Regions from separate parts of the Fulvimarina fulva genome, predicted to be linked through region 2. Evidence: predicted binding sites of a transcription regulator. Region 2 holds the regulator's gene; the other holds the start of a gene.

Region 1 (3,406 bases), on a different contig from region 2:
ATCGCCGCGCGCCTGCTTGACAGCCATCGCGGCAAGCTCCGGATCGTAGAGCGAGCCCTCCGCCATCACGCGATCGACGGACAGCGCCAGCTGCTGCGTGATCTGTTCGAGGGTCAGCGCCGGCACCGAGCGATCGCCGCGCCGCCGGTCGTCGAGAAGCCGGTGGGCGTTCGCGATGGCCTTTTCGCCGCCTTTTACCGCAACATACATGGGGATCAGACCTCCCGGACAGTCGTGGAGCGCGGCAGCGCGAGGACGTCGGGGCCGCAGGTAAGGACGAGATCGAGCCCGCAGGGAAAAAGCGCGCGATTCATGGTCCTGAACGCGGCAAAACCTTCGGAAAGGCCGCGCGGCGAAATGATCCGCGTGCCGTCGATTCCCGGTCCCGTCAGTTCGTATGAAGGCCCGTCGGTCAGGCTCCCGACCTCGCACAGCACCGTTGCGGAGCGATCGGGATAGGTGAGCGTTCCGAGCGGCAAACGATCGAAAAGCGCGGCATCGAGGTGCTGGACGACCGCGTAGTCCGCGCGCTCGCCATCATCGAGGCGGGCACCGGTGTGAAAAGCGAGCCAGCGTTTGAGGGTCGGTGAGGGCACGCCGATGAAAACGGGCGTTTCCGCGTCGGCGAGCGCAAGCAGGATCGCTCCTTGCGCCGCAGAAAGCGGTGCCGGCGGCGCGCAGCCCGGATCGAGCCGCGCGATCTCGCCCGGACGGCTCATGGCGCGCAGGAGGCTCGAAAAGACCGACTGGGCATCGAAGACCGGATCTGAGAACCCGCCCTCGACCACGTTTGCGGACATGGACATCGCCTGCGCGCTCATCAATCCTCGCCCCGAACCATGGTGAAGAAATCGACGCGGGTCGCCTCCGTCTCCTCAGCCGTCTTCGTTTCGGCAGCCGTAAGGAGCGCCTCGATCGGCGCCACCACGTCGCTCTCGACCGTTTCACGCTGGTCGTCCATCTGCCAGAGCGCATCGAAGGCCGCGGCCAGACGGGCCTTCCCGGTATCGCGGCCAAGGATCATCGCGTGGCCGACGACGGCCGCCTCCCCCTCGCCGCATCGGATGCTGGCCCGCGTGACGCTTGCCTCGCCGAGATTGAAGGGCGCACCGCCCCCACCGATCCGGCCCCGGATCATGACGAGCCCCACCTCCGGTCCTCGAACGGGTTTCAGCTCATGGTGCGATCCGAGACGCGCCCAGGCCTCGCCCAGAAAGTCCGTCGGCCCTTGCGCGAACGCTGCCATCGCGCGCCTTCGCGCGGCGATCGCGGGATCGCTCGCTCCGCCCTTTTCCGTCTCGTCCATGGGCCCGTCTCTTTCCATGCTCTGCGCTCTGTCGTTTGGCGACGGCGTGATGCCGCCTATGGCCGATCCTACCGACAAAATTTGTCTACTTGTATAGACAACTTCGATTATTGGTTTAGCCTGCGGGCGATGACGGGCGTGTGACAGGTGCGATGACAAACCAAACCCATGACGACGGCGTGGCGCTCTGGCGTCGCATCGCAGATCATCTGGAGAGCGACATCCTGACCGGGCGGATCGACGGGATGCTCGAACCGGAGAGCCGGCTCGCGGCGCGCTTTGCCGCAAACCGCCATACGGTTCGCCGCGCCCTTCAGGCGCTATCGCAAAAGGGCCTCGTGCGGGCAGAGCGCGGGCGGGGCACCTTCGTCGAGGCGTCCCAGGCGAACCGCTTGTCCTATCCGGTCGGCGCGACGACGCGCTTCACGGAAACGATCGGGGCGGCAGCGAAAGAGCCCGGCGGGCGGCTCGTCGCAAGCGGCAGGGAACGGGCCTCCTTCGACGTTTCGGCGCGACTCGGATGCCCGGTCGGCGAGCCGCTGATCAAGCTGGAGATGCTGCGGGTCGCCGACGAGGCGCCGGTGCTCGTCTCGACCATCTGGTGCGTGGAACGCCGGTTCTCAGGTCTTGTCGGCGGCTATGCCGAGACGGGGACGATCAGCGGCGCGCTCGAGAAATGCGGCATTCCGGCCTATCGCCGGCTGCGCACGGCGGTGACGGCCGAGAGCGCCGATCCGCGCGATGCCGAGCGTCTGCGCTGTGCGCCTCATGCGCCCCTTCTCGTGACGGTGAGCGTGGATGTGGACCTCTCGGGAGAGCCGATCCTGACCGCCCGCACCCGATTTGCGGCCGATCGGATCGAGCTTCTCTTCGATCACACGAAGGACGAGAAAACCGCGCCTTCGAAAGAGGAAACCACCTAAAACGGCATCAATTTTGCCGGCAAATTGATCACTAAGCCGGCAAAAACTAGCGAATATCCAGCGGCTCCTGGTGCAGCACGATGCCGTAGCGATCCTCCACCGCAGTCCTGATAATCCGCGACAGGGCGTCGATGTCGTTCGCGTCGGCCTGACCGTGATTGACGAGGATCAGGGCATGGTTCTCGTAGACGCCTGCCTTGCCGGACCGGTAGCCTTTCAGGCCGCAGCTCTCGATAAGCCACCCAGCCGATAGCTTCACGGCGCCATCGGCCTGGGGATATTTCGGAACGCCCTCGATCCCGTCCGCCACATCTTGCGAGACGATCGGATTGTGGAAGAAGGATCCGGCGTTTCCGATAAGCCGCCAGTCGGGCAACTTGCCGCCGCGAAGGGCAAGCACCCGTTCCATGATTGTCTTTGGATCGGCCGTTTCCGGCAGCCTGTCGAGACCGGAATAGCCGAGGATCGGCCGCCAGTCGCCGGGCAGGCGAAACGTGACCTCCGCGATGATATATCGGCCCGGCTCGTCCTTGAACGCGCTCTGGCGATAGCGGAAGCGGCAATCCGCCTTGCGGAAGACGCAGAACCGCTTTTCCACCCGGTCGAAGGCGGTCAGGGCCTCGAAGCGATCGGCAAGCTCAACGCCATAGGCGCCGATGTTCTGAACCGGCGCGGCCCCCACGGTTCCGGGGATGCCGGCCAGGTTTTCGAGCCCGCCAAATCCCTGTTCGACGCTCCAGCGCACAAGATCCGGCCAGTCCTCGCCGGCCTGCGCGGTCAGAAGGATGCTGCCGTCGTCCCGGCGTTCGATCTTGCGCCCCTTGGACACGAAAACCGCGATCACAGCCTCGATCTCGGGACCGAGCACGACATTGCTGCCGCCACCGAGCACCACGAGGGGAAGCTGCTCGCTCTCGGCGAACCGGACGAGCGGTTCTATCTCGTCCGCCTCTTTGACGAGGGCACCGAAGCGGGCTTTCGCGGCCAGTCCGAGCGTATTGCGCGGGGTGAGGTCGAAGCCCACCTGAACGTCCACAGTCTTCGGATCGGCACTGATCATCCGCGTCTCGTTTCTCGCGATCATGTTGGATTTGTCTTCAGCGGCTTATCACGACGACCGGCCCCATGCCTATGTCATGGGTCCACAGGGGCGCGGCAAAACGCATCCGGCATGCCC
Region 2 (3,406 bases):
CTGACCGATCACACGAGCAGCGCTTCGAGCGCGGTCTCGATCCGCCTGCGTTCGGCAAAACCGAGGGGAAGCAGCGGACGTGGAAGTTCTGCTTTGCCGAGATCGAGACTATCGAGCAGCGCATACATGACGCGCAGACTGCCATAGGCTTTGAAAGCCTCCCAGAGCCCGGAGAATGCCCCGTCGAGCCATTGAGCTTCCGATGCCCGGCCCGAACGTGCCGCTGCCGCAAGGCGCACGGCCAGATCCGGCATCATGCCCGCGATGACGGAGTAAAACCCATCGGCGCCGGCAAGAAGGGCCGGCGCCATCGTCCAGTCCGCGCTGTAGCCGATCGCCAATCCCGTCCGCGACCGCAATTTGGCGATCTCGCCGCCGAAATCACCGTCGGACGGTGGTGGCCGTTTCACCGCGACGATCCGATCGACCTTCGAAAGGCGTTCGAGAAGACCGTGGCTGAAGGCAAAACGGGTGGTGCTCGGATTGTCGTAGATGCAGAGGTCGAGGGCCGTCGAACCCACGACAGTGCGAAAGTGCTGGTAGACCTCTTCCTCGGTCAGCGGCGTGTAGGAGACCGGCGCCATCAGCAGGGCATCCGCGCCCGCTTCCTCCGCATCGCGCGCAAGGGCCTGGGCTTCGTCGGTTCTCAGCGCACCGACGCCGACGATGAGCGGCAGACGGCCGTTCACACATTCGGCGGCCGCACGAACCGCCCGGCGGCGCTCGGCGCGGCTCAGATAGGCATAGGTGCCGGTGCTGCCGAGAAGGCCGATGGAGTCGGCGCCCGCGCGGCAGATACGCTCGACGAGATGTCCGAGGAGTTCCGTATCGACACGGCCCTCGCGATCCGCCGGTGTGATCGGAAAGGCGGACAGCCCGTGAAACGGTGAGGCAACGGTCATTCGGCGAACTCCATCGGAACAAGGGGAAAGCCGCGCGCCGACGCTCGCCCTGCAATCAGGCGATAGCATGCAAGGCAATCCGCCAGGCATGACGTTTGGCGATTGGCCTATGACCTTTGGTGATGAACGGGGAGACAGGGCGCGCCGAACGAGCGCGCTACCCTGCCTCCTTCAGTCTCGCGCGCGATGGCGCGGCTTTGCTGGCGAGAAACTGCTCGTCGAGCGCATAGCCCGCTCCGCGCACGGTCCGGATCGGGTCGCGGTCACGCGCCCGGTTGATCGCCTTTCGCAAGCGGCCGACATGAACGTCGACGGTTCGCTCGTCGACATAGATGTCTCGGCCCCAGACCCCGTCGAGCAGCTGCTCGCGGGTGAAGACACGGCCGGGCGACTGCATGAAGAATTCGAGCAGCTTGAATTCGGTCGGCCCAAGCTTCAGCTCGCGGCCCGAACGGCGCACCCGGTGGGACGTACGGTCGAGTTCGAGATCGCCCGCGGACAGGACGCTCGCCACTTTTTCGGGGCTTGCGCGGCGCATCATCGCCTTCACACGCGCGGTGAACTCGCGCATGGAAAAGGGCTTGACGATATAGTCGTCCGCGCCGACCGAAAGCCCCTGAACGCGCTCGCTCTCCTCGCCGCGCGCCGTCAGCATGATGACGGGCAGCTGTGCCGTCTCGGGGCGCTGGCGCAACCGACGGCAGATCTCGACGCCGGAAAGGCCCGGCAGCATCCAGTCGAGGACCAGAAGGTCGGGCGCTTCCTCCTTGAGGCGCAGATCCGCCTCGTCGCCGCGCGCGATGACCTCGACGTCGTAGCCTTCGGCCTCGAGGTTGTAGCGCAGGAGAACGCCAAGGGCCTCCTCGTCTTCGACGACGGTTACACGCAGGCTCATCCCGCTGCACCTTCCACAGCTTCCTCGATGCTTTTCTGGGTCACGGTCGCCGACCGGTCTCCCTTCGGACGGTTCACGTCCATCTCTTCGCCCGTCTTGATGTAGAAAATCGTCTCGGCAATGTTGGTTGCGTGATCGCCGATGCGCTCGATGTTTTTCGCGCTGAAGAGCAGATGGGTGCAGGCGGTGATGTTGCGCGGATCTTCCATCATATAGGTCAGGAGTTCGCGGAAGATCGAGGTATAGACGGCGTCGATCTCTTCGTCGTTGTCACGCACCGTGATGGCGCGTTCGTGGTCGCGCTCTCCATAGGCGTCGAGCACATCCTTCAGCTGATCCACCGCAAGCTCCGACAGATGCTCGATGCCGCGCACGAGCTGGTTCGGCTGGGCGTGGTGGTGAACGGCGAGTACGCGCTTGGCGATATTCTTGGCGAGGTCGCCGATGCGTTCGAGATCGTTCGAGATGCGGATCGCACCGACAATCTCGCGCAGGTCGATCGCCATGGGCTGGCGCTTGGCGATGGTCATGATCGCCCTCTCGTCGACCTCGCGCTGCGCCGCATCGAGGATCACGTCGTCGGCGATGACCGACTGGGCGAGCGCGGTATCGCCGCGCACGAGGGCCGAGACGGCCTGTTCGAGCATCCGCTCGGCCTGCCCGCCCATCTCGGATATGCGGCGGACGATGAATTTCAGCTCGTCCTCGTAGGACGTTACGATATGCGAAGCCATCTTGACCTCCCTCAAAAGATTGGGCGTTTGGCCCCATGATACGAAATCCGTTTGATCGCTTCGCGATGACGGATTTGAAGACGCTCACGCGCCGCTTGGGGCTTCGATACCGTCCCCGGCTTGATCGGCCGGATACGGTATGAGAGCGAATGCGATCCGCCGGGATCGGCACTTCGCCCTTAGCCTTTGTTCCGCCGCATGATGTGATCCGAAACGTCATGACACGTTTCGCCATCCTGCTTTGGCAGGCCCGGCACGTGCAGGACCCGCCAAGCAGCGGCTCGATCAGCCGAAGCGACCGGTGATGTAGTCCTGGGTGCGCTTGTCATCGGGATTGGAGAACATCTTCTCCGTATCGCCGAATTCCGCCAGATCACCGAGATGGAACATCGCCGTCACCTGGCTGACGCGCGCCGCCTGCTGCATGGAGTGGGTGACGATGACGATCGTGTAGTTCTGCTTGAGCTCGTCGATCAGCTCCTCGACCGTCGCGGTCGCGATCGGATCGAGCGCCGAGCACGGCTCGTCCATGAGGATCACCTCCGGCGAGACCGCGATCGCACGGGCAATGCAGAGGCGCTGCTGCTGGCCGCCTGAAAGCCCGGTGCCGGGTTCGTCGAGACGATCCTTCACTTCCTTGTAGAGGCCGGCGCGCTTGAGGCTCGTATGGACGATCTCCTCGAGTTCGTCCTTGTTCTTGGCCAGTCCGTGAATCTTCGGACCGTAGGCGACATTCTCCCAGATCGACTTGGGGAAGGGGTTCGGCTTCTGGAACACCATTCCGACCCGCGCGCGAAGCTCGACCACGTCGAGATCGGGATCGTAGATGTCCTCTCCGTCGAGCAGAAGCGTCCCGCCGACCTTGGCGATATCGA

Evidence for each region. Region 2 encodes PhoB, which activates phosphate uptake and scavenging genes when phosphate is short. Its sites were predicted from a motif close to TGTCATNNANCTGTCAT; they were not measured.
Region 1: phnF (phosphonate metabolism transcriptional regulator PhnF) is a predicted target of PhoB. The motif match lies at 1,436-1,452, and genes of this name have one in related genera.

What each region holds. Positions count from the first base shown of each region.
Region 1 is NZ_JBDJAC010000012.1:12,958-16,363, forward strand. Features, by position in the region: gene ABDX79_RS15460 (carbon-phosphorus lyase complex subunit) at 1-210, opposite strand, end outside; gene phnH (phosphonate C-P lyase system protein PhnH) at 216-821, opposite strand; gene phnG (phosphonate C-P lyase system protein PhnG) at 821-1,306, opposite strand; gene phnF (phosphonate metabolism transcriptional regulator PhnF) at 1,459-2,229, shown strand; gene murB (UDP-N-acetylmuramate dehydrogenase) at 2,276-3,313, opposite strand.
Region 2 is NZ_JBDJAC010000006.1:224,135-227,540, reverse strand. Features, by position in the region: gene thiD (bifunctional hydroxymethylpyrimidine kinase/phosphomethylpyrimidine kinase) at 1-4, shown strand, start outside; gene ABDX79_RS10785 (dihydrodipicolinate synthase family protein) at 9-902, opposite strand; gene phoB (phosphate regulon transcriptional regulator PhoB) at 1,060-1,797, opposite strand; gene phoU (phosphate signaling complex protein PhoU) at 1,794-2,531, opposite strand; gene pstB (phosphate ABC transporter ATP-binding protein PstB) at 2,817-3,406, opposite strand, start outside.